Regions from separate parts of the Heyndrickxia vini genome, predicted to be linked through region 3. Evidence: predicted binding sites of a transcription regulator. Region 3 holds the regulator's gene; each other region holds the start of a gene.
What was found. Region 3 encodes CtsR, which represses protease genes until heat stress. Its sites were predicted from a motif close to ATGGTCAATAAAGGTCAAACA; they were not measured.
Positions count from the first base shown of each region.

Region 1: a site for CtsR is predicted at 4,488-4,508, ahead of I5776_RS13730 (ATP-dependent Clp protease ATP-binding subunit). Genes of this name have one in related genera too.
Region 2: a site for CtsR is predicted at 8,106-8,126, ahead of I5776_RS14620 (ATP-dependent Clp protease ATP-binding subunit). Genes of this name have one in related genera too.

Region 1 is NZ_CP065425.1:2,740,479-2,751,428, forward strand. Features, by position in the region: gene I5776_RS13700 (DUF58 domain-containing protein) at 1-692, opposite strand, end outside; gene I5776_RS13705 (AAA family ATPase) at 739-1,677, opposite strand; gene I5776_RS13710 (hypothetical protein) at 1,787-1,963, opposite strand; gene I5776_RS13715 (YkvS family protein) at 2,162-2,353, shown strand; gene I5776_RS13720 (CPBP family intramembrane glutamic endopeptidase) at 2,721-3,332, shown strand; gene I5776_RS13725 (YkvI family membrane protein) at 3,360-4,406, opposite strand; gene I5776_RS13730 (ATP-dependent Clp protease ATP-binding subunit) at 4,670-6,796, shown strand; gene I5776_RS13735 (M3 family oligoendopeptidase) at 6,837-8,537, opposite strand; gene I5776_RS13740 (MarR family winged helix-turn-helix transcriptional regulator) at 8,652-9,089, opposite strand; gene I5776_RS13745 (ATP-binding protein) at 9,193-10,686, shown strand; gene I5776_RS13750 (aspartyl-phosphate phosphatase Spo0E family protein) at 10,798-10,950, opposite strand, start outside.
Region 2 is NZ_CP065425.1:2,908,328-2,919,277, forward strand. Features, by position in the region: gene I5776_RS14580 (ABC transporter ATP-binding protein) at 1-580, opposite strand, end outside; gene I5776_RS14585 (HIT family protein) at 1,123-1,545, shown strand; gene yhzF (membrane protein YhzF) at 1,582-1,878, opposite strand; gene I5776_RS14590 (YtxH domain-containing protein) at 2,055-2,423, shown strand; gene I5776_RS14595 (HTH-type transcriptional regulator Hpr) at 2,543-3,124, shown strand; gene I5776_RS14600 (DUF1878 family protein) at 3,121-3,453, opposite strand; gene I5776_RS14605 (hypothetical protein) at 3,748-3,927, shown strand; gene I5776_RS14610 (trimeric intracellular cation channel family protein) at 4,208-4,837, opposite strand; gene I5776_RS14615 (Na-translocating system protein MpsC family protein) at 5,117-5,455, opposite strand; gene I5776_RS14620 (ATP-dependent Clp protease ATP-binding subunit) at 5,902-8,010, opposite strand; gene I5776_RS14625 (helical membrane plugin domain-containing protein) at 8,204-8,683, opposite strand; gene fdhF (formate dehydrogenase subunit alpha) at 8,683-10,950, opposite strand, start outside.
Region 3 is NZ_CP065425.1:94,606-105,555, forward strand. Features, by position in the region: rRNA gene I5776_RS00505 (23S ribosomal RNA) at 1-1,748, shown strand, start outside; rRNA gene rrf (5S ribosomal RNA) at 1,823-1,939, shown strand; gene I5776_RS00515 (CtsR family transcriptional regulator) at 2,406-2,867, shown strand; gene mcsA (protein-arginine kinase activator protein McsA) at 2,885-3,433, shown strand; gene mcsB (protein-arginine kinase McsB) at 3,430-4,503, shown strand; gene clpC (ATP-dependent protease ATP-binding subunit ClpC) at 4,516-6,957, shown strand; gene radA (DNA repair protein RadA) at 7,199-8,575, shown strand; gene disA (DNA integrity scanning diadenylate cyclase DisA) at 8,580-9,653, shown strand; gene I5776_RS00545 (PIN/TRAM domain-containing protein) at 9,799-10,893, shown strand; gene ispD (2-C-methyl-D-erythritol 4-phosphate cytidylyltransferase) at 10,911-10,950, shown strand, end outside.

The DNA.
Region 1 (10,950 bases), 1.7 Mb from region 3:
CCATTGTTTGGAAATACCTTTGTTTGAAGTTTTTGCATCCTCGCACTTGCTTTCCAATTAATATGCTGGAACGAATCACCGTTAACATATTCTCTTGTACCAATAGGCTGCATAGGATCATAAAACAATGACGATGAAGTTTCTTGATATCCATGCAATAAAACAGGCTTATTTTCGATGTTATGAAGGAATTTTCTCAGAGGATAGACCAATTTTTTCTTTTTTATTATTTCATTATAATTAAGAACAACAGCTCCACTTCCAAATAAATGGTGAACTTTCACTTCAAGTCTATAAATACGGGATACGCCTCTTTTTATGGCCAAAAAGGGGATACGTACCTCGACCTGTTCATTGGTCCAAGCTTTAAAAGGAATATTCACCTCAATAAATGAACGATTTTTTATAAACGGATATGTTGTTGGTTCGATACAATCATCAAAAGAAATGGATAATGCTCCTTTTACAATTGGATATCCTTCGTTTACAAAGGTCAACAACCATTCACCTTCAGTATCGACGTTTAATCTTGTTAATTCCTTGTTATTATCAAAATAAAATTTTTCTCCTAATTTCCTAAAATAGAAATTATGTAAGTACAGAAAAACAGCTATAGAAGCCACAATAAAGAGCATCCAGCTTTCACCAAACAAAAATGCTATTGTGATTAAGAGAAATAAGAATGTGCGCATTAAATGCAAATTGCCTGTGATTAAAATTTCCTTATCCCATTTCATTTTATCGCACCGATTCTACAGGGGCTGGAATATTAGAAACAATATCCTCAAAAATCTCATCCACTGTATTTGTCAATGATGCCTCCATAGATAAGTACAAACGATGCTTCAACACATACGGGGCAACGATTTTTACATCATCAGGAGTAACAAACTGCCGCCCTTGAATAAACGCATGTCCTTGACTAGCTTTTAATAACGCTAATGCTGCACGTGGACTAGCTCCTTGATCAATAGCTGAATGCTCCCTCGTTTGCCTTGTAATCAATAAAATAAATTTTTCAACATCTTCACTGATTAATATGTTTTTAACTTCTTGTTTTAAATAAATCAACTCTTCTTTCGAAAGGATTGCTTGGACAGTTGATAATGGTTCTTCCTTTTGAAATTTTCTTAAAATATCTCTTTCTTCTTCGTATGTAGGATACTCTATCGATATTTTCATAAAAAACCGATCAAGCTGTGCTGCTGGCAGCGGAAATGTCCCTTGTTGTGATTCCACCTGATTTTGTGTAGCAATTACCATGAATGGTTCTTCTACTTTAAGGGTCTCACCATCAATTGTTACCTGTCTTTCTTCCATGACTTCAAGCAAACTTGATTGTGTCCTTGGTGTAGCTCGGTTAATTTCATCGGCTAGTAAAATATTCGTTATGATTGGTCCTTGTCTTAATTCAAATTGCTGATTTTTTGGATTAAAAAACTGCATTCCCGTCACATCTGTTGGTAATACATCTGGCGTGAATTGGATTCGTTTAAAATCACCATTGATGCATTTTGCAAATGTTTTAGCCAGTAATGTCTTACCTGTCCCAGGAACACTTTCCAATAAAATATGCCCGCCTTGAATTAAGGCAATGGTCAATAATTCAATATCTTTTTCCCGACCGACAATAACTTTAGCTATTTCTCTCTTTAATTCGCTTATTTTATTTTCCATCTGTAGTCCCCCTTGTCGACGTTTTCTATATAATACAAATATACCAAATTTTATAAAAATAGGCTATTATCAAAAAAAAGAGTTCTTTCAAAAGAACTCTTTGCACCTATTAGCTTCTAGGTACTTCCAAATATTTATAAATTACATGACCATTTCGTTGAGCTATTCCTTGAAAATGTTTAAAGTCATCCTGTTCCACGATAATTTTTCGCACTTCATAGAAATCAGCATTATCAATATATAATTCTTTCATTTCTCCCGTGCGGAGTTGATTTAGCAACTCCATTATTTTTTCCTGTGTCAAAAGAACCACACTCCATATCGGCGATACTAAACAAATCTTTTTTAAATTAACACATTCCTGTTCAATTAAAAAGGGAAAAATTTGTTTAAAAACTTGAAAATTTCTATAAAATGGTGCAAACTTAATAGAAGATATTAGAAAATTATCAATAAATAATCAATGCGAAATGGGGGACGTCAGATGAAAAAAGCCGATGTTGGAAATGTTATTGAATTTAAAAACGGTTTACGTGGCGTTGTTGAGAAGGTGAATGAAAACTCAGTAATTGTTGACTTAACATATATGGAGAATTATCGAGATCTCGAACTAGAAGAAAAAACAGTAATTAATCATAAAAATTACACCATCATTCAAGAATCAATCAACGCATAGAAAGGACTAAAAAAATTGGCTAGAATAGTCAATTTTTTTAGTCCTTTCTATATAAGTCAATTTCATTCTTAGAAAAGCGCAAGCGCCTTGCTCATCGACGTAAAAACTGGAATGACTTTGACTGAGATAAAGGAAACACGTTGAGCCTGAAGGGCGAATCGATGTTGACTTATCGTAGGGAAAAGTCCTGAAGTTTTCTAGTGGATAGGCGCTGGAGCTAGACAAAGCAGATATTTATTGGGAACATTAATCCTATAAAATTTATACTTTCTTATCTCAGAACAAATATTTTATTTCTTACTGTTATTTGTTAAAATTACTTTATAAATTGTTTATTATTGTTTAGTCGAGGGGAGATTACTTTCAAATGAAACGCAGCGCGACAGATATTAAGCTAATTCTAGGAATATTGTTAGCGCATGTATTGTTGTATATTACATTCAACGATAAATCAATATTTTGGTACATATATACTGCTGTATCTTTATTACTTATAAGCTATTCTATTGTTAATGAAAAGTCTGAGGATGATATATCTACAAAGAAATACTTATTTAAAGCTATAGTGTCCGGCATAGGCTTATATTTAATCTTTTGGATTGGAGACTGGTTTTTCTCCATTGTTTCTCCTTTCTTGGAGAATAAAGTAATAAAAACCTATCATTTACTTTCTCCGAAGTGGGTTTGGCATTATTTTGTTTTAGTATTTATTATGGCGCCTGGCGAAGAAATCTTTTGGCGTGGCTTTATTCAAAAAAGAATCATGAAACATATACAAGGCTGGATTGCCGTTTTAATAACCGCCATTTTAAACGCTTCTGTATTCATCTATTCAGGTAATATCGTTTTAATATTTGCAGCTTTAGTTGGAGGGATTGTGTGGGGAACACTTTATTTTAAATTTAAAAGTATCCCTCTAGTCGTTATTTCCCATTTAATTTTTGATTTATTACTAATAGTTGTTCTCCCACTTCATTAAACCTCAAAAAACAGGTTCAGAACAAACCTATTTTTTGAGGTTTATTTTGTCTTTTTTCACCCATAACAATATGATAAATAGTAAACTTATATAACCAAATAGTGGATATAAAAATGAAAGAAGCGTTCCGTAATTAATCTTACTTATTAACGTGACTACGGCAATGATCATCATATATATCCAAAACATTTTCAAAGAAAGATATTGTCGCAGTTGTTTTCCTAGACCATAAATATTCCCAATAATCGATGTGAAAATCTCTCCATAAATAATGGCTACATAAATAAAATAAATACTACTAAACGTGTTTTGTACAATAATTGCCATTGGGATATCATATTGGTTCACATTTGGCAGCATAACGAGTGTAATATGGCTGGATATTAGTATAAGTGTTAATAATCCCCCTCCGATTATTCCACCCCATTTGACAATCTCTTTATCATTTACTTCATAGGCTATAGGTACCAGCACAGCTTGGGCTAATGTTAAATTAAGAGCAGCATAGGAAAATGGGGAGAGGAAAAACCTCCATCCATTCTCTACTTCTGGTATATGAAAAAATATATTCGCAAAATTTGGCGCCACGATTGATTGTGTCATAATGATAAAATTAAATAGTACCATCATCGGTACTACGAACGAATTAACCGCAAATACCCCTTTTGTGCCAATAACCATAATGAGTATGGTTAATCCAATGGTAAGATATATTCCTATATTTTTGTCCAATCCCAAGTGGTCCTCAAAAACAGAACCTGCACCTGAAAACATAACTCCACTAACACCTAATAACATAAGCAACATAAATATATTCATCAGCTTCGCAATTCTTCTTCCAAATAAATATTGATTAAAGACCTCATATGAATGTGCCTTAAGATCAATCGCCTTTACCATGATTTTTGAGCCTAATACAATAAATAAATATCCTGCAATAAGAATAGACAAAATTCCGATAAACCCATACTTCGTAAAAAACACAACAATTTCCCTTCCTGTTGCAAAGCCAGCTCCAATTACCGTTCCAACGTAAACTGCAGCAATTTGACATGCACCAATCCACTTTTTCATTTATATCCCCTCACATTTGTTTCCACTACTAAACCATATGTACAAGCAATGAAAAATACGACAATAATATATTTTTTTAAATAGGTCAAAAAAGATCAAAAAATAGTTTACAAAATATAAAATTGGGTGTAAGATAAGTTCATAAGGTCAAAGATGGTCAAAATTAGCAAAGACCATCATTTTTAGATAAATAAGGTCAAAGTTAGTCAAAATCAAACTTTATCAAAATAATATTGCATTGCTATTTAAGGAGGAATGCTTTTATGAAATGTCAAAAATGTCAAATGAACTTAGCAAATGTTCAATTAAGAGTAAATATAAATGGTCACACACAGAATCTTCATCTTTGTTCCGAATGCTATCAAAATGAGTTTTCTATGAAAAAGACACCATTTGGTGGTATTCCTTCAATGAATGGATTTGAAGATATATTTAAAGGATTGGGGAATTCCCCTAAGGATACTGTGAACACTCAAGAAGCTCAACATACAGGAAATAACAGCTTTTTAGATAAATTCGGTAAAAATTTAACAAATATAGCGAAAGCAGGATTAATAGACCCTGTAATCGGAAGAGATCAGGAAATTAATCGTGTGATAGAAATATTAAACCGCCGAAATAAAAACAATCCTGTATTAATTGGTGAGCCGGGTGTCGGGAAAACAGCTATCGCCGAAGGACTTGCCTTGAAAATAGCTGAAAACAATGTTCCAGCAAAATTAAAAAATAAAGAAGTATATTTACTAGATGTTGCTTCACTAGTTGCAAATACCGGGATACGTGGACAATTTGAAGAACGAATGAAACAATTAATTACAGAATTACAAAGTCGAAAAAATATACTGTTATTTATTGATGAAATCCATCTTCTTGTAGGGGCAGGTTCTGCTGAAGGTTCTATGGATGCCGGCAATATTTTAAAACCAGCCTTGGCTAGAGGTGAGCTTCAAGTCATTGGTGCGACAACATTAAAAGAATATCGCCAAATTGAGAAGGACGCTGCATTAGAACGCCGATTCCAACCAGTTCAAGTGAGCGAACCGACTATCGAGCAAGCAATCAATATATTAAATGGATTAAAAGAGAAATACGAAAATTACCACCATGTAAATTATTCTGATGAAGCAATTAAAGCGTGTGTCAATTTATCACATCGTTATATTCAAGATCGTTATTTACCGGACAAAGCCATTGATTTAATGGATGAAGCTGGTTCTAAATTAAATCTCGCTATCGGTACTAACGATCGTGCGGATATTAAAGAACGGCTTGTTGAAATCGATTCCGAGAAACAAAAAGCATTAGAAAAAGAAGATTATGAAACGGCTGCGAAATTACGTGATGAAGAAGAGCAATTGGAAAAAACATTGAATACGGATGAAGACTCAAATCATTCCATCATTGTGGATGTATCACTTATCCATGAAATTATCGAACAAAAAACTGGAATCCCTGTCGGAAAACTTCAGGAAGATGAACAGAAAAAAATGAAAGACATTGAAGAAAATCTTGCAAAAAAAGTAATCGGTCAAGATGAAGCAGTGAAAAAAATCGCTAAAGCGATTCGTCGTAGCCGAGCAGGTTTAAAAGCAAAAAATCGACCTATCGGTTCATTCCTTTTCGTAGGTCCGACTGGTGTTGGGAAAACCGAACTAACAAAAACATTAGCCGAAGAATTATTCGGAACGAAGGATGCAATGATTCGCCTTGATATGAGTGAATATATGGAAAAACATAGTGTATCAAAATTAATCGGTTCACCTCCAGGTTATGTTGGACATGATGAAGCTGGCCAATTAACAGAAAGAGTGCGCAGAAATCCGTATAGCATTATCCTTTTAGATGAAATTGAGAAGGCACATCCAGACGTACAGCATATGTTTCTGCAGATCCTAGAAGACGGACGTTTAACAGATAGCCAAGGACGTACGGTTAGCTTTAAGGATACAGTCATTATCATGACAAGTAATGCGGGTGTAGCTACAAAAGAAATTCATGTAGGATTTGATCAAAATAATGCCATCAAAGAGACAAGTATCCTTGATTCGCTAGGAAGCTTTTTCAAACCTGAATTTTTGAATCGATTTGATAATATCATTGAATTTCATCCATTAAATAAAGAACATCTACTAGTAATTGTTGATTTAATGATTAATGAATTAAATGATTCATTAGCAGAACAACATATTACATTAGATGTGGAAAATGTAGTAAAAGAAAAACTCGCGGAATTGGGATATCATCCTGCGTTTGGTGCAAGACCACTTCGCAGAGTGATCCAAGAACAATTGGAGGATCGGATTGCGGATTATATTTTAGATCATCCCGATCAAAAAGAATTAGTAGCAACCCTTATAGACAATACAATCAGTGTGTCTATTAAAAATTAACCAAAAAGGAGAAAAGCAATGAAAGCTTTTCTCCTTTTTTTTATAGTTTGCTATCATTTACCTGATCTAGCCATTGTTGGATTGTACCAATGACAGATTCCACACAACCATCCTCAAATGGAGAAATAAGATTGGCCTCTTTTACTAATTTTGTAAACGACTTGCTTCCACCTTGTTTACATAGATGAATATAATCTTTCCATGCTTCTTCATGATTTTCTTGTGACTTCTTCCAAAATTGAAATGCACAAATTTGGGCAAGTGTATAGTCAATATAGTAAAATGGCGATTCATAGATATGACCTTGTCTTTGCCAGAATCCGCCCTTTTCGAGATACTCTAAACCATCATAATCACGATGCGGTAAATATTTCGCTTCAATATTTTTCCATGCTTGCTTTCTTTCCGCAGGGGTAGCCTCTGGGTTTTCATAAACAAAATGCTGGAATTCATCTACAGCCACACCATAAGGTAAGAATAATAAGGCACTGCTCAAATGGGCAAATTTATACTTATCTGTATCCTCTTTAAAGAATAGTTCCATCCAAGGATACGTGAAAAATTCCATGCTCATTGAATGAATTTCACAAGCTTCATGTGTCGGCCAACTATACTCCGGAATTTCAAATTGACGACTGGAATAAACTTGGAAAGCATGACCAGCTTCATGTGTTAACACATCAATATCACCTGAAGTACCATTAAAGTTTGAGAAAATATAAGGAGCTTTATAATTTTCAATATAGGTGCAATATCCACCACTCGCTTTTCCTTTTTTCGCCACCAAATCCATTAAATGATTTTCATTCATAAATGTAAAAAATTCATCTGTTTCCTTCGATAATTCAGCATACATTTGTTTACCATTATCAATAATCCATTCAGGGCTCCCTTTCGGAGTGGCATTACCAGATAAAAATTGAAAACTCTCGTCGTAAAATTTAAGAGAATCCACGCCAATTCGTTCTTGTTGACGTTCTCTTAATTTACTTGCAAGAGGTACTATAAATTCTCTTACTTGATCTCGGAATTTCGCTACCATATCGGCATTATAATCGATACGTGCCATTCGATAATAACCGAGCTCAACGAAATTTTTATACCCAAGTTTTGATGCAATCTCAGTTCTAACCTTTACTAATTCATCATAAATGCGATCAAATTCATCTTCATGAGCAACGAAAAAACCAAATTTCGCCTCTACCGCACTTTTCCTTGTTTCACGGTCTTTTGATTCCGTAAAAGGATCAATTTGTGCAAGGGTTCTTTCTTCCCCTTCAAACATAATTTTTGCAGATGCAATAAGCTTAGTATACTCAGATGTAAGTTTATTCTCTTGTTGCAATAAAGGAATAATCTCAGGGGAAAATGTTTTTAATTGTCCTTCTGCTAAATCAAAAAGCTGCTTTCCCCACTTATTTTCTAGTTCCAAGCGAAACTCGGAAGATACTAATGCTTGATAATATTCAGATGTGAGACCTTCTACTAAAGGCATAATCTCATCCATATAATCATTTTCGGCTTTATAGAATTCATCATTCGTATCAATTGTATGGCGAACATAGCAAAGATTAAACATCGTTCCTATTTCATTACTTATTTTATTAATATTTTTCATTGCTTCACTTTGCTCTTCAACACTTTTAGAAAGTTTAAATTTCTCCAGCTCTTTATGAAAAGATGCTTGTACTTCCTCAATATTCGGTCTTTTATATTCATAATCCTCAAATCTCACATTCATTACTTACACCCCACTAAAAATTATTCAATCCATAATTTATTCGCTATAAATAGTAAGATTTCCTCCTTTCCATATAAAAAAGCATTTCTTATGAAAAGAAATGCTTTTATTCTATCATGCTTGTGGAATATTTAATCCTATTTTTTTTAAAGATTCAATTGCCACTTCTTTTTCATCTGAACTTAGCACCGACATTAATTGATGAATCCGATTTTGGTGCCCTGGAAAAATAGATTCAATAAATTGCTTCCCTTCGTCTGTAATGTGAGCAAATGTTACACGGCGATCATTTGCACAACCTACACGCTCAATAAGCTTTTTCTTCTCCAGTTTATCCACTACATACGTAATACTACCACTTGCTAATAATATTTTATCGCCTATTTGCTGTAATGGCTGGTCACCTTTATGGTAGAGCAGCTCTAACACCGCAAATTCTGTCGGATTTAATCCGTTTTTCTGAATAAACTCATTTGTATATTCATTGACTGCACGAAACGCCCTTGATAATACTATAAATAGTTTTAATGATTGCTGAACTTCATTATCCATTCAATCCATTCCTTTACCTACATATTAAAATAATAAGATTTCTATTATTTTAATACAATTTATAATATGATAAAAGAGTAATTATATAAATTGAGGTACTTCCATGAAAAATAAATTTAAAAAATTGGCATTCTATTTTATTCCAGTTCTCGTCCCCGCTATTTTATTGACATTAACATATGGTTACTATAGCTATAAAAAAAATGTGGGAAAATCAATTATGCAGACGGAACGTAATGCATCCATTTACCAAAGACAGTTAGATCAGGTCATTGGGGAGACAATAAAAAGTTTAGAGGTTTTGGCAATAACATTTGAATCAAATTTCAATAATATTACTGATGTAAAAACAGCCCTTAATACAATGAGTGGAAAAGACCCACGATATGGAGGTATGTATTTTTTAGATAAAAACGGGAATGTCATTACTGGTACGAATGATTATTTGAAACAATATAATCTTAAAAATCAAAGTTATATTAAGACGATGTATCAAACTCATCAATCCGTCGTCTCAGACCAAGTGGAAACATTATCAAACAACAAAAAAGTTGTCGCCATTGTAACACCGGTAATAAAGAATAACGTCATACAGGCAATAATCGTTGCACATATTCGAACGGATTATATTGTTAATATTATTCAAATGTTAACTCCTAATACATTTGTTCATGTTGAAAGTGAACAAGGAGTTCCCATTTTTTCAACAAATGATCAATTAATTCTAAATCCGTCGAATAATTATGTAAGTACATCTCTGGAAAGGGTTCCTTGGAAAATCACATTAATTCCTAAACATCCAAAAATCAAATCCGTTTTTATTAATACTTTTATATTTTTCTTAATCATTACTACTGTTATTCATGTTGTTTATTTATTTTTTCATACATTGTCAATTAAACGACAAGCAGAACGGGAAAAACTTCAAAATGATTCGCAAAAGCTTGAACTTGTTGGTACACTTGCAGCTAGTACCGCACACGAAATTCGAAATCCGTTAACCGGTATTAAAGGTCTTGTACAATTACTATCAGAAAAATATAAAGACCCGAAAGATCAATTTTACTTTTCGATTTTACACAAAGAAATCAATCGAATCAATCAAATTGTTAATGAATTCTTAATACTCGGGAAACCTACTATTCAAAAAATGGAAAAAATCCATTTAGACCAAGTGATTAATGACCTAAACCCATTAATATATTCCGAATCAAATTTATACAATGTGCACTATTCCTATCAAATTAAATCTGAGGAAATTACAGTGCTTGCCACAATTGATCAATTAAAGCAAGTTGTCCTTAATATAACAAAAAATGCCCTTGAGGCAATGCCTAGTGAAGGCAAATTGATACTTAATCTAGAAAAGATAGATAGTCACGCATTGTTGTCTATTTCTGATAATGGAACGGGTATATCTCCAGAAAACTTAAAAAAAGTTTTCACTCCTTTTTTTACTTCAAAGGAAAATGGGACTGGACTTGGTTTAGTTGTATGTAAAAGAATCATTGAATCATTTGATGGAAGTTTGTCGATAAAAAGTGAAATAAATAAAGGCACGGAAGTATTAATTTCCCTTCCTATTTTTAAAGGTTAATCTCGGTTAGGAGATTAACCTTTTTAAATGGTGATGTATTAAACTTGAGGTGAGATAATAGAGCGTATTTCATTGATGATCAGTGAGGGTTAAACATGGTGTAATAATTTTTTAAATAGCATTTAATACGTTATATTTCACAACTCTCTCATTACTATGTTTTTTACTTTTATATATAATAAATGAAGATTCCTTGATAACGACAGGTTTCAAACTTCTATCATTTGATTGTTGGAATTTGTAGTATTCATTCAATAACGTGTC
Region 2 (10,950 bases), 1.5 Mb from region 3:
GAATATGGGTAGAGATTAGAATCCCCGCCCCATTCTCTTTCATCTTCTTCATTAAATCCAATAAGGATTGAATTCCTAAGGGATCTAAACCGACAAATGGTTCATCTATAATATACAAATCAGGTTCCACTAAAAAAGCGGACATAATCATTACTTTTTGTTTCATCCCTTTTGAAAAATGGGCAGGAAACCAACTTAGTTTTTTTTCTAAACGAAACTCCTTTAACAATGGAGTAATCCTTGTTTGAAATGTTTCTTGATTTATTCCGTATGCCATTGCAGTGAGCTTCAGGTGCTCGTCCAATGTTAACTCATCATAAAGAATTGGGGATTCAGGGATATAAGAAAATTGTTTTCTATACTCATCAGGACCTTTTTTAAGTTCAAGATCATTGATATGAATCTTACCTTTTTTTGGTTCCATCAATCCAATAATATGCTTGATTGTAGTGCTTTTTCCGGCCCCATTTAAGCCAATTAAACCAATCATTTGATTTTTTTCAATCGTAAATGAAACATCTTTTAAGACAGGTTTTTTAGTATAACCACCAGTTAGATTTTGTACCTCTAGTAACGACATATCTATACGTCCTTTCCTTTTCTCAATATTCGTAGTCCACATCATAAAAAACGTAAAAATTCATGAATACTATTTTCTATATTGTACATGATAATAAGCGAAGGGGTTAACAAACGCAATTAATCGGGGTGGTTATTAAAGACCAAAACCGTAAAAGCGAATAGGGCAGGTCTAGGATATGGCAACAACGTTACAAATACACTTATCATAAATGAGGTGTTTGTCGAAGATCACTTACTGTTTTAAACGTTGAATAAATGTTAAAACAATAAGGGGATGATCGCGTTGAACAAAGGTCATTTACTCCGTTAAATTTGAAATAACACTCTTATCATAAATGAGGTGTTTATCAAAGGCAGACCATTGATTTTATAAACCCTTAATGTGTACCCCCTTCAATTGGGACGGGATTTCATCGGAATTCCCCGTCCCTTTTCTTTTATCTGTCCAGCACGAGAAGCAGACCAAAGCGCTTATGCTTTTCTTGTTCCATTATTAGCCATTATAAGATATACTAAATAAAAATTGAAAGGTGGGATAGTATGAGTGATTGTATTTTCTGTAAAATTATAAATGGTGAAATTCCATCCGCAAAAGTATTTGAAAATGAACATGTCCTTGCTTTTCTTGATATTAGTCAAGTAACAAAGGGTCATACATTAATCATTCCAAAGATACATAAAGAAAACGTTTTTGAATTGACTCCAGAAATCGCCAAGAATATTTTTGAAGTGGCTCCTACGATTGCAAATGCCTTAAAAGCTGAATTTAATCCGATAGGTATGAATCTTGTCAATAATAATGGTGAACATGCTGGCCAATCCGTCTTTCACTTTCATTTACACCTAATCCCACGTTATGGAAAAGGTGATGGCTTTGGTGCCGTTTGGAAAAATAATCAAAGTGAATACACACAAGATGATTATAAAAAAATCGCAGAAGCAATATCCAAAAATATTCAATAAATGTTTAAGATAATCCTGCTATTTAGGCAGGATTTTTTATGTCATTATTAACAATATAACAAATAATAATAAAGAGATAATCCCACCACTGCCTAAAAACACAATCCTCTGTTTTAAAATTTTTTTAGGCGGATAGACCCCCGGTCTTTGGTAATTTAAAACATTATAAATTGATCCTATCAAAAAGAAAATACATATAAGGAGGAGGCAAAAAATGATTCCACTCAATATCCACACCTCTTTCTCCATTTGGATTGAACAATTCCCTCGTTGATTCATTATATTTTTAAAATACTTCACACGATAAAAATATGCAAAATAAGCGAACTTCATGATTCTTAATTCCAATAAAATGTTAATAAAGTAGTTAATTTCAGTGCATTTTTTTAAAAATTGTACTATAATTTAAATATTCATGCAGGATTTTGCAAATTATTGTAGAAAAATAGATTATGGGGTATGCAAAAAATTCTTAATAATCACTTTATATTATAAAATGGGGTGTGGTCATGAACAAAAAAATGTTTGCTTACGGGATAATAGTAGGAGGAATTGCCGGTACTCTTTCAGCCTTATTAACAACTCCTACATCAGGTAAAGAATTAAGAAAACAACTATCCGATTCAAAAAACGATTGGATGTCATCTGCAAAAGATATAACAAAAAATGTACATGAGCTAAAAAACTCAATCCATGTATTATCATCGGAAGGTAAAGATATCGCAATCAAATTCGTCTCCGATATTAAATCCGCGATTTCCGATTGGCAAAATAATATTGAAGAAAATAAAGAAAGTATTTTTCATGAAGTACAAGCATTGAAAGATTCAATTGAGGAATTAGAGTCAAAAATCCAAGAACGGCCAAGCTCCCGCTAATTCCAAAGTGAACTTTTCCGAGACAAAATTTTTGTCTAAAAATTTTGTTAATTTACATCTTTATTAATCTTTATTTTATTGGCATAATAAATATATATATATATAAAGTGGGTGAAGTAATGACAGAGAGTCCTTATTCAATAAAGGAAGCCTTGCTGTTCAGTCAAAGAATTACGCAAATTAGCAAAGCGATTTGGAAAATGATTGAGAAGGATTGGCAGCAATGGATAAAACCATATGATTTGAACATTAATGAACATCATATTCTTTGGATTGCCTATCATCTAAAGGGGGCATCCATATCGGATGTAGCAAAATTTGGAGTAATGCATGTTTCAACAGCTTTTAATTTTTCAAAAAAATTAGAAGAACGGGAATTACTGGAGTTTTCTAAGAAGGAAAATGATAAAAGAAACACCTACATTCAATTAACAAAAAAAGGGGAAACTTTATTACTTGATTCGATGGAATCATTTAATCCTTCAAATAGCGTTGTATTAAATGGTGCATTGCCAATTAAAAATTTGTATGGAAAATTTCCTGAATTTATCGAATTAATGGCCATTATTCGTAATATATATGGGGAAGATTTTATGGAAATATTCGAAACTTCCTTTCATAATATAGAAACAGAATTTATTGAAGAAAACGGAAATGTTAAAAAGCTTCCAACAGAGAGTGAAAGCTTGAGTAATTTTTAAGATAAATTTTTATTTAGGATTTCCATAAGCTCTGGAAAAATATTTTGTTTTAAACAGGCTTGGATGACTTGTTCAGGATCTAACTTGGGATGAAGCTCATCTTTAAACTTTTTGAAAAGTGGGGAAAAAAAGACGAATTTATCAGCCTTTTGTTCTTCACTTTCTTTAGTTAATGTTTTACAGAGTCTATAGAAATCCTCCACATCTTTTTCTTGTAGATGGTTTTCAATAACGATTCGATAAAAATCATATTGATTTTCAGCAATCATTTTTAATAGTAATTTTTGGTGAAACTCTATACGCTCAAGCCTTTGTTCCATTGATTCCATATCATTTCACCTCATTTAGTTCTTTTCGATGACTATACCGTTTGTATTTTCCGTTATCATTAGCTTGTATCAGTATAATACCATTTTTCCCCTGTCATATTCATCTCATTGGGGAATAAAAATAGATGGTTTTTTATTTTAAACCTTTAAACACTTATCTAACGCTTTAATTACTATTTTCCAAAAGTAAATTACCATTTATTTGATTCTGATATCTCTTAAAATAGCTATCTTTTTAATTTAAAATTTGGTATCTTAAGCATAAACATTTAGGAAACACAGGAGGGATTGATAGTGATCTCCATTTTTATTCTATTTGCGATCATTATTGTTTATCTAATAAACAATATGACTAATTCACTTTGTATACAAAAAGAGATCCCGGAAGAGAGACAACCAAAGGTATTTAGAACCATTAATATACTTGTTACTATTTTACTTCTTTCTTCATATGTAGAGATTTTGTATACATAAGAAATAAACCGAGGAGTTTCAACTCCTTATATGACAACGTACGGAAATACATTTACGTAATATTTTTTAATGAAAAAGGTTATCTTAGAATGATTTATTTTACATCTAAGATAACCTTTTTTCAATTAATCATTTAACATGCCTCTCCTGGGAACCTATAATGGGTTTTTGGAATATTTTATAGAATATTAAGGAGGCCTATCTGACCTCATTGCATTCTATCCCAAAAGAGATGCTGTCGTGCCGCAATAGTGTGTTTCCATTCCCCTCGGGGTAATTTCTACAATCTACTACCTTTATTGGATAGTTTCCATCTCTTTAAATTATAAGACAAAGGCAACTTCCATTTGTAGCCAACCGCAAACATACGTGTTGTGACAACAATAATAACAATAAAAGTGAGTTGGACAGGATTTGTCCAATTTAACCAAATACAGATTGCACAGATTATTGTTAAAACAGCGTGTATTTCTTCTTTTAATGCCAATGGTTTACGACAAACTAATAAATCTCGAATCATTCCTCCTCCTACTCCGGTAAACATGGATGCTAAAATCGTTATCCCTAAATTATCGTACACTTTTACTGCTGCTAATGCCCCTTGAATGGCAAACGAAGCAAGCCCAATAGAGTCAAAAAAAAGCCCCCATCGTTTTCGATGCCGGATCCATTTCATTGGCAAAAATATAATAATAGTTAATGTCACTAAAACCGTTAAAATCGTTAAATGATTCCATATTTGTGAAAGTGGGATTCCGATAATTAGATTACGGATTACCGCTCCACCAAATGAAGTTGTTAATCCCAACACATAAATTCCTATAAATGAGTACCTAGCTGCAAGTGCGACCAAGGCACCACTAACAGCATAGGAAATAATTCCGATGACGTATAAAACAAGCCAAGACAAAACCAAAAACCTCCTATCGAATAATTGTTGTATTGAAATGATAAGCCATATATTTTTTCATTTTATTGAAACCAAAAAAACCGCCATAAAATAGAATCTGTAATTTCCATACAGATTCTATTTTATGGCGGGCTAATAACTAAACAGTTGTATCTGCCAATTATCCGTCACACCACCTTCAATGAAAATACAGGAGGTTAGGGCATTATTGTTACCCAACATCAATGATCTTTTCTTATTGCGTTTCGATTTAATTATTCAAATAATAGATTATTATTATCAATTAATAGGTTTGTCAAATACATAAACGGTCATTGCAGTATCAGTCTCTAAATCAATGTCCGTAAAGATGTTCACAATTTTCGCCTCTGTTAACTCCTCAAACTTTTTCATAACCACAGGATCCTTATAAATTTGCTTTACTAATTTAGTTCGTGCTTCATGAACAACTCGTTGTCCTTCTGTCGAGCTAATCATAAAATGTTCCACATTCGTTAGATTTCCTTTCATCTCACTAATAACCCAATTACCTACAAAACGGGTAGTAATTTCTCTAGGTCCATTCCCAACATACTCTTTGCGTACTTCACGAAGCAACATATTGAATTGATGTTCCATATTTTTTTCATTTCATTTCTCCTATCTGTCCTTCACTCATTTTATTTTCCGCGATAAATATGATGATGACGTGGCTTATTGTCAGTAAAAATCGCTAATGTTTTGGTTCCCCTTTGTTTACTATAATAAATCAAAATGCGGCCGCTATTCTAATGTATAAAAGATATCGTAACGGGAAATGGGTAATCAAAAAGCCCGCCATAAAATAGAGTGTATAATGAAATACACGTCCTATTTTATGGTGGGCTAATAACTTAGCAGTATTATCCTACTAGTAATCCTTCTCACCACATTTAACAAAAAAACATAATGTTAAAGGCAATTTATCATTACCTAACATCATTAATCTTTTCTTATTTACAATATATTTTTATTATAATATTTTACCGTACCCCTAACAAGCTTTATTAGGATTTTGAATAATAAAAGACTTTATTCTTGTTTCATTATTTCTCGCGAATGATAATTTCACCATTAACTAAATCTGCGACCAAGTCTTTGGCTTCCAAATGATCCAAATAGAAGTCAGTAACCTTGTCACGAATCTGTTGTTCAATCACACGACGCAATGGCCGTGCGCCCATGGCTTCATCATAGCCCTCTTCAATTAAATAAGCTTTAGCTTCATCACTGACCTCTAACGTCAACTCTTTCTTAGCCAACGTTTTGTTGACATCGGTAATCATTAAGTCAACAATTTGCTCTAGATCGCCCTTAGTCAAATGGCTAAACTCAACGATCGCATTGAAACGATTTAAGAATTCCGGACGGAAGAAAGGAGCCAGTTTGTCCATTAACGGCTTGTCCTTGGCTTCATCACCGAGCAATCTCTCATTTCCGAAACCGGCATTCGATGTCGCGATAATTACCGTATTCTTGAAGTTCACGACGTTACCTTGTCCGTCAGTCAAACGACCATCATCCATCACTTGCAATAAAAGCGTCAAAACTTGCGGATCCGCCTTTTCGATTTCATCGAGCAAAACAATCGAGTACGGATTTCGGCGTACACGTTCGGTCAACGTGTTGCTGTTGTCGTCATAACCAACGTAACCCGCAGTCGTTCCAATTAATTTTGAAACCGCTATGCGATCCGAATATTCACTCATGTCCAGTCGGATAACCGCATCTTTATTACCAAACATATCGAATGCTAATTGCTTAGCAAGCTCGGTTTTACCAGTACCGGTTGGACCAACAAATAAGAAACTCCCGATTGGCCGATTGCCTTCATCAAAACCTGCTCGATTCCGGCGAATCGCCCGGCTAACAGCTTCAACTGCTTCATCTTGGCCAATCACGCGCCCCTTCAATCGTTCACCAATCGTTTTCAAGCGTTCAATATCTGATGCTCCCATTTGCGAAACGGGAATACCAGTAAGGCGTTCTACACTTTCCGCTACATCGTTGACAGTTGCCACAACTTCTTCTGGTGGCTTTTCACCAGCGGTGATTTTACTTTCAAGATCATTCATTTTATTCTTTAATGCCAGCGCCTTTTCATAGTCTTCTTCACTAACTGCCTTGTCACGCTCGGATTTTACTGTTTTTAATTCAGCTTCTAAACTAACTACGTCACTCATTGGGTGTTTTGCCGACAAATGCGCCGCTGTCATATCGATTAAATCAATCGCCTTATCTGGCAATGAACGTTGCGGGATGTATTGAATGGAATAGTCCACAGCTGCTTTTAAAACATTATCCGGCATCTTGACGTTATGATGTTCTTCGTAAAGCTTGCGAATACCCTTTAAGATTTCAAAAGTATCTTCTGCACTTGGCGCATTCACTGTTACTTCATTGAAACGCCGCGCCAACGCCGAATTTTTCAAAATTGTGTTGCGGTATTCATCTTGTGTTGTTGCCCCAATTACGGTTAATTCACCACGACTCAACGCTGGTTTTAAAATATCCGCCAAGCCCTTAGAACCACTATCGCCACCGGTTGAGCCTGCGCCGATCATTTGGTGAATCTCATCAAAGAAGATAATCACATTCCCGGCCGCTTTGACATCGTCCACAAGTTTTTGTACGTTTTCTTCAAATGCACCGCGGAATTGTGTTCCCGCTTCTAAATTAGACAAATCAATTGAGTAAATTTCTTTGTTTTTAATGGCGGCGGGCACGTCACCATTGACAATCGCTTGCGCCAAACCTTCCACAACAGCTGTTTTACCAACACCTGCATCACCGACTAACACCGGATTATTCTTAATTCGACGACTTAATATTTCCGCCGTTTCTTGAATCTCCGCATTGCGGCCAATAACTGGATCAAGTAAACCTTCTCGCGCTTCTTGTGTCAAATTCCGGCCCAACTTAGCCAAAATACCATCTTGTTTAAGTTGACCATTTTGAGCTGGTAATGTTTGGTCACCCTGATTGCCCGGTAATTGTCCCGTTTGGCGATAATAAGCAAATTCTTCCGGGGTGACTTCACGACCGTTAATCAGATAACGACGCTCTGAGTTCACCCCATTCATCCCTTGCATCATTTTATTAAAAATTTCATGCATATCCGAATTAAATCCGAATGGATCACGATAATTTGCCATATTTGTTCACCTTCCCATGGATTGAAGTTTATTATCAAATTTAGTCTTTTTTACTTGACTAATTTTGACCGGTTTTAATTTTGCTCTTATCTATATAATAGACTTCTTTTGACCAATACAAACATTTCCCTTTTCCTTCAAAATTTAAATCACTTCGTAAATGTAAGGAATGGAACTTTAATGGGTTAATCCTTTAATCCTTCAATCCTTCTCCTAGTCCTTTCAAAAAGTTGATTCCAAACCCCATTGCACGGTTAACATCAGGATCTTTCATTATTTTAATTAGATCAAAAATAGTTACTCTTTTGTTTAATTGAAGTCCTTCCTCCGCTTTTTGAAGGCCTTTAGACAACCCTCCCATCATTTTTTTCATCATTTCGGGATCAAGTTCCGTTAACATGCCAGCTGCGGCCATTGCATTATTAAGTGCATTTGTTACAGGCGGTCGCAACATTTGTCCTACGGCTATTTTTGCCACTTCTTCTTTAGCTTCAACAAGATTATTGATGGCACCAAGAATTCCACTGACATGGAGTTCTTGGAGGAGTTGAATCGTTTCTTTTATCCCATCGGTATTTTGAGATAAGTCTTTTAAAATTTTTTCAAGTAACTGATCTTGTTTTTCTTTCTCGGTCAGAATGGGTTCATCTATCTTCGTAATTGGCTTTGCCATTATTTGTACCCTCCTGGTATATTCACGTCAGCAATTGCTTCGTAATCTTCACGTGCCCATTTACGTTCCACTTGAACACCTAGTTGTGGATTACGTGTTGCATATCTAGGATTATACATTGGAAGTGGTCTTTTTCCTTTTGCTTGAATTAACTCCATTTTTACTTTTGTTTCTTTATAGGCTGGGGTTTGGGTCCGAACATCCCCAACACTTCCGGTTAAAAGATTAACCGCATTTTCATGGCTTACCGAGTGCATAGGAACATACAATTCTTTTCCTTGGACTCGATCGGTTACAACTGCACGAAGCTTAATCGCACCATATGGAGAAACAAGCCGTACTAGAGAACCGTCCTCAACCTTTCGTTCTAGGGCAAGTTCAGGTGAAACTTCTACGAAAACTTCGGGCAATTTGTATTGAAGACCTTGCGACTTATTTGTCATATTACCTACATGGAATTGTTCCAAAAGTCGTCCGTTGTTTAACGTTAGGTCAAAGTCTTGTGTAAATTCTACAGGTGGAACATATTCCGTAAGTGAAAAGCGAGCCTTCCCATCCGGAAAGTTAAAGCGTTCTGTATATAGAAGCGGCTCATCTGTTCCATCTTTTTGCACCGGCCATATTAAACTATTCCATCCTTCAAGCCTTTCGTATGATACCCCTGCAAATGTCGGACAAAGATCAGCAATTTCGTCCATAATTTCACTTGGATGTTTATAGTTCCAATCGTATCCCATATATTTAGCAATTTGCCCTATAATCCACCAGTCCGGTTTTGATTCTCCTAATGGATCTAGCACTTGATACAAGCGTTGAATTCGGCGTTCCGTATTGGTGAACGTTCCGTCTTTTTCAAGGGACGGGGCAGCCGGTAGTACAACATCTGCGAATTGGGCTGTTTTTGTTAAGAAAACATCTTGTACAACAAAGAATTCTAACTTGCTAAGGGTTTCATGCACATGATTTGCGTTTGAATCCACCCATGCCATGTCCTCTCCCATAAGATACATAGCTTTTAGTTTTCCCTCTTCCACTGCCTCTAGCATATCAATGTTCGTAAATCCTGGTTTCTCAGAAATTTTTACGCCATAAGCTTTTTCAAAATTAGCACGTGCCGTATCGTCTGTTAATCGCTGGTTGCCTGCCAGCCATTGTGGCAACGTACCCATATCACATGAACCTTGTACATTGTTGTGACCACGAAGCGGAAATGCCCCTGCTCCATTACGACCGAAATTACCTGATACCAACAAAAGGTTAGCAATAGCACCAGACGTATGGGAACCCGCGATATTTTGGGTAACACCCATCCCCCATAAAATACATGTTCCATCTGCTTCATGGATCATTTGAGCCGTTTTAATTAGTTGTTCTTTTGGAAGACCGGTCACTTCAACTGCGTAGTCAAGTGTATATTTCTTAAGAACTGACATGTATTCTTTAAAGTTACTTACACGAGCTTTAATGAAATCTTCATTGTGCCAACCTTGGTCAATCATATATTTTGCAACGGCAGTTATCCAAACAAAGTCCGTTCCTTGTTTAGGATGTAAAAATAAATCGGAACGCTCCGCTAGTTCATGCTTACGAAGGTCAGATACAATCAATTTTTGTCCACGTAATTTCTTTGCTCGCTTTACTCTTGTCGCTAAAACGGGATGTCCTTCAGTTGGATTGGCACCAACCGTGATAACAAGTCCCGCGTTTTCAATATCCCGAATGGTACCTGAATCTCCTCCATATCCAACGGTTACCAGTAATCCATCTGAAGCTGGGGATTGACAGTAGCGGGAACAGTTATCCACATTGTTCGTTCCAAATACTTGACGAGCCAATTTTTGCATAAGGTAAGCCTCTTCGTTTGTTGTCTTTGACGAACTTACAAACCCAAGTGCATCCCCTCCATACGTTTCTTTAATGGATCCCATTTTTTCCGAAATTAATGTAAATGCTTCATCCCAAGTTGCGGGAACAAATGCTTCCCCTTTTCGGATTAAAGGAGTAGTAAGGCGTTGCTCACTATTTATAAAATCCCAGCCGAATTTCCCTTTCACACATGTAGAGACACTATTTACAGGACTATTTTCAGTTGGTTCTACTTTTAAGATCTTACGTCCTTTTGTCCATACCTCAAACGAACAGCCCACACCGCAAAAAGTACAAACTGTTTTTGTTTTTTTCGTTCGTTTATCACGAGCTGCTGCTTCCACCTCCGATAAGGCAAAAATGGTTTTATAATCGGGTTCGACCTCTTTTATGAGATCAAC
Region 3 (10,950 bases):
CTAAACGTATCACCGAAGCTGTGGATGGACACCGTCTGGTGTCCGTGGTAGGAGAGCGTTCTAAGGGCTGAGAAGCTAGACCGTAAGGACTGGTGGAGCGCTTAGAAGTGAGAATGCCGGTATGAGTAGCGAAAGAAGGGTGAGAATCCCTTCCACCGAATGCCTAAGGTTTCCTGAGGAAGGCTCGTCCGCTCAGGGTTAGTCGGGACCTAAGCCGAGGCCGAAAGGCGTAGGCGATGGACAACAGGTTGATATTCCTGTACCACCTCTTCACCGTTTGAACGATGGGGGACGCAGGAGGATAGGGTAAGCGCGCTGCTGGAATAGCGCGTCCAAGCAGTTAGAGGGGTGACGAGGCAAATCCCGTCACCATGTACCTTGAGCTGTGATGGCGAGGGAAATATAGTACCGAAGTTCCTGATTCCACACTGCCTAGAAAATCCTCTAGTGAGGTGAAAGGTGCCCGTACCGCAAACCGACACAGGTAGGCGAGGAGAGAATCCTAAGGTGAGCGAGAGAACTCTCGTTAAGGAACTCGGCAAAATGACCCCGTAACTTCGGGAGAAGGGGTGCTCTGTTAGGTGCAAGCCCGAGAGAGCCGCAGTGATATATACCAGGCGACTGTTTAGCAAAAACACAGGTCTCTGCGAAGCCGCAAGGCGAAGTATAGGGGCTGACGCCTGCCCGGTGCTGGAAGGTTAAGAGGAGAGGTTAGCGCAAGCGAAGCTTTGAATTGAAGCCCCAGTAAACGGCGGTACCGTAACTATAACGGTCCTAAGGTAGCGAAATTCCTTGTCAGGTAAGTTCTGACCCGCACGAAAGGCGCAACGATCTGGGCACTGTCTCAACGAGAGACTCGGTGAAATTATAGTACCTGTGAAGATGCAGGTTACCCGCGACAGGACGGAAAGACCCCGTGGAGCTTTACTGCAGCCTGATATTGAATTTTGGTACAGCTTGTACAGGATAGGTAGGAGCCTTTGAAGCCGGAGCGCCAGCTTCGGTGGAGGCGTCGGTGGGATACTACCCTGGCTGTATTGAAATTCTAACCCGCACCCTGATCGGGGTGGGAGACAGTGTCAGGCGGGCAGTTTGACTGGGGCGGTCGCCTCCTAAAAGGTAACGGAGGCGCCCAAAGGTTCCCTCAGAATGGTTGGAAATCATTCGCAGAGTGTAAAGGCACAAGGGAGCTTGACTGCGAGACCTACAAGTCGAGCAGGGACGAAAGTCGGGCTTAGTGATCCGGTGGTTCCGCATGGAAAGTACCATCGCTCAACGGATAAAAGCTACCCCGGGGATAACAGGCTTATCTCCCCAAGAGTCCACATCGACGGGGAGGTTTGGCACCTCGATGTCGGCTCATCGCATCCTGGGGCTGTAGTCGGTCCCAAGGGTTGGGCTGTTCGCCCATTAAAGCGGTACGCGAGCTGGGTTCAGAACGTCGTGAGACAGTTCGGTCCCTATCCGTCGTGGGCGTAGGAAATTTGAGAGGAGCTGTCCTTAGTACGAGAGGACCGGGATGGACGCACCGCTGGTGTACCAGTTGTCTTGCCAAAGGCATCGCTGGGTAGCTATGTGCGGAAGGGATAAGTGCTGAAAGCATCTAAGCATGAAGCCCCCCTCAAGATGAGATTTCCCTTAGTTTATCTAAATAAGACCCCTGAAAGATGATCAGGTTGATAGGTTCGAGGTGGAAGTGTGGCGACACATGGAGCTGACGAATACTAATCGGTCGAAGACTTATCCTAATTTGATTCAATGTTATTACGAAGTATTTCTCATCTATCTAGTTTTGAGGGAACAAACCCTAAAATTTTTATAGTCTGGTAATTATGGCGAGAAGGTCACACCCGTTCCCATCCCGAACACGGAAGTTAAGCTTCTCAGCGCCGATGGTAGTTGGGGGCTCTCCCCCTGCAAGAGTAGGACGTTGCCAGGCAAATGAAACACGGAGTGTATGCTCCGTGTTTTTTTGTTTTTATATATAAAAAGCAATAAAAAGACAGTCCCTGATAAAACAATTTGCAAAAATAAAAAGACCAATAAAAAAAGACTACAAATCAATCGAACAAGTAAAAGGACCAATCAAAAAAAGATAGAAACCAATCAAAAAAGGTCAGAAACGAATTAAATAAAGAGCAACCGATCAAAATAATTAACAAACCAATTATGAAAAGCTCAAAACCAATCAAAAAAACAGAAAGACCATTCAAAACTCCTCCCGCTAAAGTTTATCGCACCTTAGTAAGAGTGCCCTTCCACTATTATTTAGTATTTCAGTTTTAATCTTCATCTTCTTGGCAAAACTATTTTTAATAAACATTCTAATTGCATTTTTTTTACTAATTCATGTATAATTAAAGTCAAATATAGTCAAAGTCAACTCGGAGGAGGAGGTGGACTTGATGAAAAACATATCAGATATAATTGAAGGTTATTTAAAACAAGTTTTAGAAATGAATGGCAGTGAAATTGTTGAAATTAAAAGAAGTGAAGTGGCTGATAAATTTCAATGTGTACCCTCACAAATTAACTACGTAATCAATACAAGATTTACTATAGAAAGAGGTTATTTAGTTGAGAGTAAAAGAGGTGGTGGAGGGTATATTCGAATTATAAAAGTAAGACCACATGACCAGGCACATTTAATTGACCATTTATTGCGATTAGTAAAAACAAGAATATCTCAAGCAAATGCAGAAGATGTCATTATGCGTTTAGTGGAAGAAGAGGTTATTACCGAAAGGGAAGCTAAAATTATGCTAAGTGTGATGGACCGATCAGTCCTATATATTGATCTTCCAGAAAGAGATCAACTTAGATCACGAATGCTAAGCGCAATGTTGATGTCATTGAAATATAAATAATTGTAGAGGTGAATGTAATGATCTGTCAGGAATGTAATGAAAGACCGGCAACCCTACATTTCACCAAAATCATTAATGGAGAAAAGACTGAAATCCATTATTGTGATAAGTGTGCTCAGGAAAAAGGTGAAATGTTTATGTTCGAAGGAGAACCAGGATTTTCGATTAATAATATTTTAGCTGGGCTATTGAATTTTGACCCGGTGTTCCAACAGGCAAAGCAGGAAACAATTCAAAAAAATGAAATCCTGCAATGTCCAAATTGTAAAATGACTTTTAAACAGTTTGTAAATATTGGTCGCTTTGGATGTGCTCATTGTTATGATGCTTTTAGCGGGCGTTTAGAACCAATCATTAAAAGACTGCATGTTGGAAATCTTGAACATCACGGAAAGCTTCCTAAAAGAATAGGGGGAACAGTTCATATAAAAAGACAGATACAGCAATTGAAACTTGATTTACAACATGCAATAAAAAGTGAGGAATTTGAAAAAGCTGCAGAAATTCGAGATCAAGTTCGTGCTTTGGAGAGCTCACTTCTCAATGAAGGGAGTGAAACTTCATGAGCCTGGAAAGGTTTGTTAACCAAGCTGTAAGTGCATGGATGAATTTAGAAGGACCTAATTCTGATATAGTATTAAGTTCTAGAGTACGCTTAGCGAGGAATTTTAAACAATTTAATTTTCCAACCTTGTTTAGTAACGAGGAGGCAAGGGAAATAATTGCTAAAGTAGAGACTGCTTTACAATCCGAGTCATTTCATGAAAATAATATGGAATTACTAAGAATGGACGATTTACAAACCTTACAGAAAAAGGTTTTGGTTGAAAAACATCTTATCAGTCCGAATTTAGCAGATGAATCATCACATGGTGCTGTTATTTTAACAAGCGAAGAGGATGTAAGCATCATGATTAATGAAGAGGATCATATTCGAATTCAATGCTTATTTCCGGGCCTGCAATTGAAGGAGGCACTCGAAAAGGCAAGCAAAATCGATGATTTAATGGAGGAACATATTGATTATGCTTTTAGCGAAAAGTTAGGGTATCTTACAAGTTGTCCGACTAATGTAGGTACTGGTCTGAGGGCATCGGTTATGGTTCATTTACCCGGCTTGGTTTTAACTCAACAGATGAATCGAATTATTCCAGCAATTAGCCAATTAGGTTTGGTTGTTAGAGGAATTTACGGAGAAGGAAGCGAAGCATTAGGAAACATCTTTCAAATATCAAATCAAATTACCCTTGGTAAAACAGAAATTGATATTGTAGAAGATTTGATGAGTGTGGTGCAGCAAATAATAGCACAAGAAAGGTCAGCTAGAGAAGCATTGATTAAAACCTCAAACATACAATTAGAAGATAAAGTATATCGTTCCTTCGGAGTATTATCAAATAGTCGAATTATTGAGTCTAAAGAGGCGGCGCAGTGCTTATCTGATGTACGTTTAGGAATAGATACAGGATATATAAAAAATGTATCTAAAAATATACTTAATGAATTAATGATATTAACTCAACCTGGTTTTTTACAACAATATGCAGGTGGACCTCTTCGTCCCCATGAAAGAGACATACGTCGGGCAACGCTAATTCGAGAGCGATTAAAACTTGAAGAAGTAAATAATGGCTAGGAGGAGATCGTAATGATGTTTGGACGATTTACTGAAAGGGCTCAAAAAGTATTGGCGCTATCACAGGAAGAAGCAATACGGTTAAAACATAATAATATTGGCACAGAACATATTCTTCTTGGTTTAGTTCAAGAAGGTGAAGGGATTGCGGCAAAAGCATTGTATGGACTTGGATTGAGTCCAGAAAAAATTCAAATTGAGGTTGAAAATTTAATTGGTAAAGGGCAGGATTCCGGACAAACGGTTCATTATACCCCTCGAGCCAAAAAGGTAATTGAACTATCAATGGATGAAGCTAGAAAATTAGGTCATTCATATGTTGGCACAGAGCATATACTGCTTGGTCTTATTCGTGAAGGAGAAGGCGTTGCTGCAAGAGTTTTAAATAATTTAGGAGTTAGCTTGAATAAAGCAAGACAACAAGTCCTTCAGCTCTTGGGAAGTAATGAAGCAGGAAGTCATCAGGGAGGAAGCACTGCAAATGCAAATACACCGACCTTGGATAGTCTTGCACGTGATTTAACAGCGATAGCAAGGGAAGAGACGTTAGATCCTGTCATTGGTCGGAGCAAGGAAATTCAACGAGTTATTGAAGTTCTTAGCAGACGTACAAAAAACAATCCTGTGTTAATTGGTGAACCTGGTGTGGGTAAAACTGCTATTGCAGAAGGACTCGCTCAACAAATTGTTAATAACGAAGTACCCGAAACACTTCGTGATAAAAGAGTCATGACGCTGGATATGGGTACTGTAGTAGCAGGTACAAAATATCGGGGGGAATTCGAAGACCGTTTAAAAAAGGTGATGGATGAGATCCGCCAAGCGGGCAATATCATTCTGTTTATTGATGAGCTTCATACTCTCATTGGAGCTGGTGGTGCAGAAGGTGCAATCGATGCTTCAAATATTTTGAAACCATCTTTAGCAAGAGGAGAATTACAATGTATTGGTGCCACAACCTTAGATGAGTACCGTAAATACATCGAGAAGGATGCCGCTTTAGAACGGAGATTCCAGCCAATCCAAGTAGATGAACCTTCAACTGATGAGTCTATACAAATTTTAAAAGGGTTAAGGGATCGTTATGAAGCTCATCATCGTGTGTCGATTACAGACGAGGCGATAGAAGCTGCGGTGAAGTTATCTGATCGTTATATTTCTGACCGATTTTTACCGGATAAAGCTATCGATTTAATTGATGAAGCAGGGTCAAAAGTGCGATTACGCTCCTATACGACACCACCTAACTTAAAGGAATTAGAGATTAATTTGGAGGAAATAAGGAAAGAAAAAGATGCTGCGGTACAAAGTCAGGAATTTGAAAAGGCAGCCTCACTAAGAGATTCTGAGCAACGACTTCGAGAAAAATTAGAAGAAACAAAGAAATCGTGGAAAGAAAAACAGGGTCAAGAAAATAGTGAAGTAACAGTCGAAGATATTGCAACAGTTGTATCTAACTGGACTGGTGTACCTGTATCTAAATTAGCACAGACTGAAACGGAAAAATTATTAAAACTAGAAGAAATTTTACATTCACGAGTCATTGGTCAAGAGGAAGCAGTGAAAGCTGTTTCTAAAGCTGTTCGTCGTGCGAGAGCAGGGTTGAAAGATCCAAAACGGCCAATAGGCTCATTTGTATTCCTTGGTCCAACTGGAGTTGGTAAAACTGAGTTAGCCAGAGCATTGGCAGAGGCGATGTTTGGTGATGAAGATTCAATGATTCGTATCGATATGTCTGAATACATGGAGAAACATTCTACATCAAGACTTGTGGGGTCTCCTCCCGGATATGTTGGATACGAAGAGGGTGGACAATTAACTGAAAAAGTACGCCGTAAACCATATTCTGTTATTTTACTTGATGAGATTGAGAAAGCACATCCGGATGTGTTTAATATACTTTTACAAGTGTTAGAGGATGGACGTTTAACAGACTCAAAAGGACGCACGGTCGACTTTAGGAATACAGTGCTTATCATGACTTCAAATGTAGGTGCAGAATCTTTAAAAAGGAACAAATATGTTGGGTTTAACATTCAAGATGGAAATCAGGATTATAAAGATATGAAAGGTAAAGTAATGGATGAACTTAAAAGAGCCTTTCGTCCTGAGTTTTTAAACCGTATTGATGAAATTATTGTTTTCCATGCACTCGAAAAAGAGCATTTAAGAAATATCGTTTCATTATTATCTGATCAATTAGTTAAGCGATTAAAGGAAAAAGATATAGAATTGGAACTAACTGCAGCAGCAAAGGAAAAGATAGCGGAGGAAGGTTACGATCCAGAATATGGAGCTCGACCATTAAAAAGAGCTATTCAGAAGCATGTTGAGGATCGTTTGTCCGAAGAGCTGTTAAAAGGAGTTATACTTGAAGGCCAAAAGGTAATTATTGACGTACAAGAAGGGGAATTTATCGTTAGACCATCTGAAGTAACCGAAACAATTATATAATAATAGTAGTACATGAAAATCGTTGAAAATAAGCAAGTTCCATTTTTTGTAATGGAACTTGCTAATAAATGAAACTAAATGCATGATGTATTCGTCTATAAGCATAATAACTTTTTTGTAAAAGAAATTAGATAAGTGCATGAATAGTAAGTTTCAATAAAGACGCTTCGCATGTGCTTTTTTATTAGTGATGGGAATTACTATGCCAGAAAAGCATAGATATATAGAGAGGAAGTAAAATATGGCAAAAAAGACAACAAAATTTATTTGCCAGTCATGCGGGTACGAATCTGCAAAATGGATGGGAAGATGTCCGGGATGTAATGAATGGAACAAAATGGTGGAGGAAGTTGAAATAACTGGTAAACCTCGAAAAGGAGCATTTTTGCATTCTCCTGGAGGTGGTTTAGCAAAAGCAACTCCTATAACTTCGATTGTCTCTGAGCAAGAAGAAAGAGTCCTTACTGAATTAAAAGAGCTTAATAGAGTATTGGGCGGGGGAGTGGTTCCAGGATCACTTGTATTAATTGGCGGAGACCCTGGAATTGGAAAGTCTACACTTCTTCTTCAAGTATCATCTCAATTATCTAAACATAGTCACAAGGTATTATATATATCAGGTGAGGAATCCGTTAAACAAACAAAACTCCGTGCGGATCGTCTTGATATTTCATCAGAAACTCTTTATGTATTTTCCGAAACCAATCTTGAAGCGATTCATCAAACCATTCAAGAAATTACTCCGCAATTTGTTGTAATTGATTCCATCCAAACAATTTATCATCCAGAGGTAACTTCTGCACCCGGCAGTGTCTCGCAGGTTAGAGAGTGTACAGCTGAATTAATGAGAATTGCAAAAACAAAAGGTATTGCAATTTTTATTGTTGGGCATGTTACGAAAGAGGGATCAATTGCTGGTCCAAGACTTTTAGAGCATATGGTAGATTCAGTGCTTTACTTTGAAGGTGAGCGCCACCATTCATATCGAATATTAAGGGCGGTTAAAAACCGATTCGGTTCTACAAATGAAATGGCAATTTTTGAAATGAAGGAGTTTGGACTTACAGAAGTAAATAATCCTTCGGAAATCTTTTTGGAGGAACGGTCGAAGGGAGCATCTGGGTCAACTGTGGTTGCCTCAATGGAAGGAACGAGGCCGGTTCTCGTAGAAATTCAGGCCCTTATATCCCCTTCTATATATGGAATGCCAAGGAGAATGGGAACGGGCATAGATCATAATCGTGTGACATTATTGATGGCTGTATTAGAAAAAAGAGTTGGGTTATTATTGCAAAACCATGATGCTTATTTAAAAGTTGCTGGGGGAATAAAGTTAGATGAGCCGGCGATTGACCTAGGAATTATTATTAGTATTGCATCCAGCTTCCGTGATCAGCCAACTAATGCGGATGATTGTATAGTCGGAGAGGTTGGTCTTACGGGAGAAGTAAGACGAGTTTCTCGAATTGAACAACGTGTTCAGGAGGCAGCAAAATTAGGGTTTAGTAGAATCATTTTGCCAAAAAATAATCTTGGCGGATGGAAAATACCTCAAGGAATACAAGTAATAGGAGTTTCAACTGTTCAGGAAGCATTACAACATGCACTAGGAGGATGACTGAATGGATGAAAAAAAGCTTCAACAAAAATCCATGTCTGAAATCTTACAGTTAATTGCCCCCGGTACACCGATACGTGAAGGAATAGATAATGTTTTGCGTGCAAACACAGGTGGATTGATCGTTCTTGGATATAATGATCGTATAAAAACCATTGTTGATGGTGGATTTACGATTAACTGTGTGTTTAGTCCCAGTTATTTATATGAACTAGCTAAAATGGATGGTGCCATAATTTTAAATGAATCGGGAAATAAAATATTAATTGCAAATGCTCAGCTTGCACCGGATTCGTCTATATCCTCCTCAGAAACTGGAATGCGGCATAGAACCGCTGAAAGGGTTGCAAAGCAAACAAAGTCTTTAGTTATCGCCATTTCACAAAGACGTAATGTCATTACGTTATATCAAGGGAATTTTCGCTACGCTTTAAAGGATATTGGCGTAATATTAACGAAAGCTAATCAAGCAATTCAAACGTTAGAAAAGTATAAGATGGTTTTAGACCAGAGCATCGCGAATTTGTCGGTATTAGAATTTGAAGAATTAGTTACTTACGGTGATTTATTACAAGTACTACATCGAGTAGAAATGGTTATTAGAATAAAAAAGGAGTTAATAACCTATTTAAATGAATTAGGATCAGAAGGTAGACTAGTTCGTCTGCAGATGAAGGAATTGTTAACTGATATTGAAGAAGAAGCGATGCTCATTATTCGCGACTATGCATATGTAAATCAATTAAAACCAATTGAAATGCTACTACGTTTTCAAGATTTAGTTAGTTCAGAGGTATTAGATGATAATGTCATTATGAAATTACTTGGTTTTAACAACTATATTCATCCAGATGATCATGTATGTCCTAGAGGATATAGAGTGTTGAATAAAATACCAAGGCTACCTATATCCATTATAGAGAATCTCATTAATCAATTTAATACTTTGCCTAATGTTTTAAAGGCAACCGTCGATGACCTTGATGATGTGGAGGGAATTGGCGAGGTAAGAGCAAGGAAAATTAAAGAAGGTTTAAAATTGATTAAAGAACAAACATTCGCTGATCGTCAATTGTAGAAACTACGAGGAGTTAATATTAAATGTGTATAAAATTTTATCAATATAACGAAACCATGTCTAAAAGATTACATTCTAAAAATATTCATGAATCAAACGTTTTAAACTTTAGAAATTGTTTATAATGAATAAAGGAGGTGAAGAAATGTTAAAACGTATTGTTCAAGCTTGTTTTATTATCATTGGTGGGACACTTGGGATATTTCTTTTGCCCGAGCTTCTGAAACTATTGAATTTATCCCATCAAGTTGCGATTAATAATCCATATGTTACAGCTATTTTGGGCGCTATTATCTTTTATTTTATTTCTTTTTGGGCTGTAGATTATGTTGTGGGTTTTGTAAAGTGGTTTGAAGATTCAATTGTTAAAGCTCCAATTACGGAAATCATATCCGGAAGTCTTGGTTTAATTTTTGGTCTTTTTGTCGCATATTTATTCGGAATTCCTTTTAATCATATGGAGATTCCAATTTTAAATACAGTCATTCCGATCCTATTAACATTACTTCTTGGGTATGTAGGTTTTCAGGTAGGTTTTAAAAAGCGTGAAGAACTTATGAGTTTATTTACCATTCCTACACGTCAAAAAAAGAAAAGTTCAATTGAGTCAGAAGAAGAAGTCAAGGAATCAAAATCATTGAAACTTTTAGATACAAGTGTCATTATAGATGGGAGAATTGCAGATATATGTCAAACGGGGTTCCTTGATGGAATCATAGTTATTCCCCAATTTGTGTTAGAAGAGTTGCAGCATATAGCAGATTCATCTGATGCGCTTAAGAGAAATCGAGGTCGCCGTGGATTAGATATTTTAAAACGTATCCAAAAGGAGCTCCCAATCGAGGTTCAGATTTATGAGGGCGATTTTGAAGATATTCAAGAAGTGGATAGTAAGTTAATCAAGCTTGCAAAGTTAACAAACGGAATTGTTGTTACGAATGATTTCAATCTTAACAAAGTTTGTGATCTTCAAGGTGTACAAGTTTTAAATATTAACGATTTAGCGAATGCAGTAAAGCCGGTAGTTCTTCCAGGAGAAGAGTTAAATGTTCAACTAATTAAGGATGGAAAAGAATATCATCAAGGAATCGCTTATTTAGATGATGGTACGATGATTGTAGTTGAAGAAGGAAGAAACTATATTGGTAAACGAATTGATGTTTTAGTTACAAGTGTATTGCAAACATCAGCGGGAAGAATGATATTCGCTAAGCCGAAGCTATTAGAGAAAGCATTATAATAATAGGAGTATATTATATGGATTATCAGGTAATCATTCCTGCGGCTGGGCAAGGAA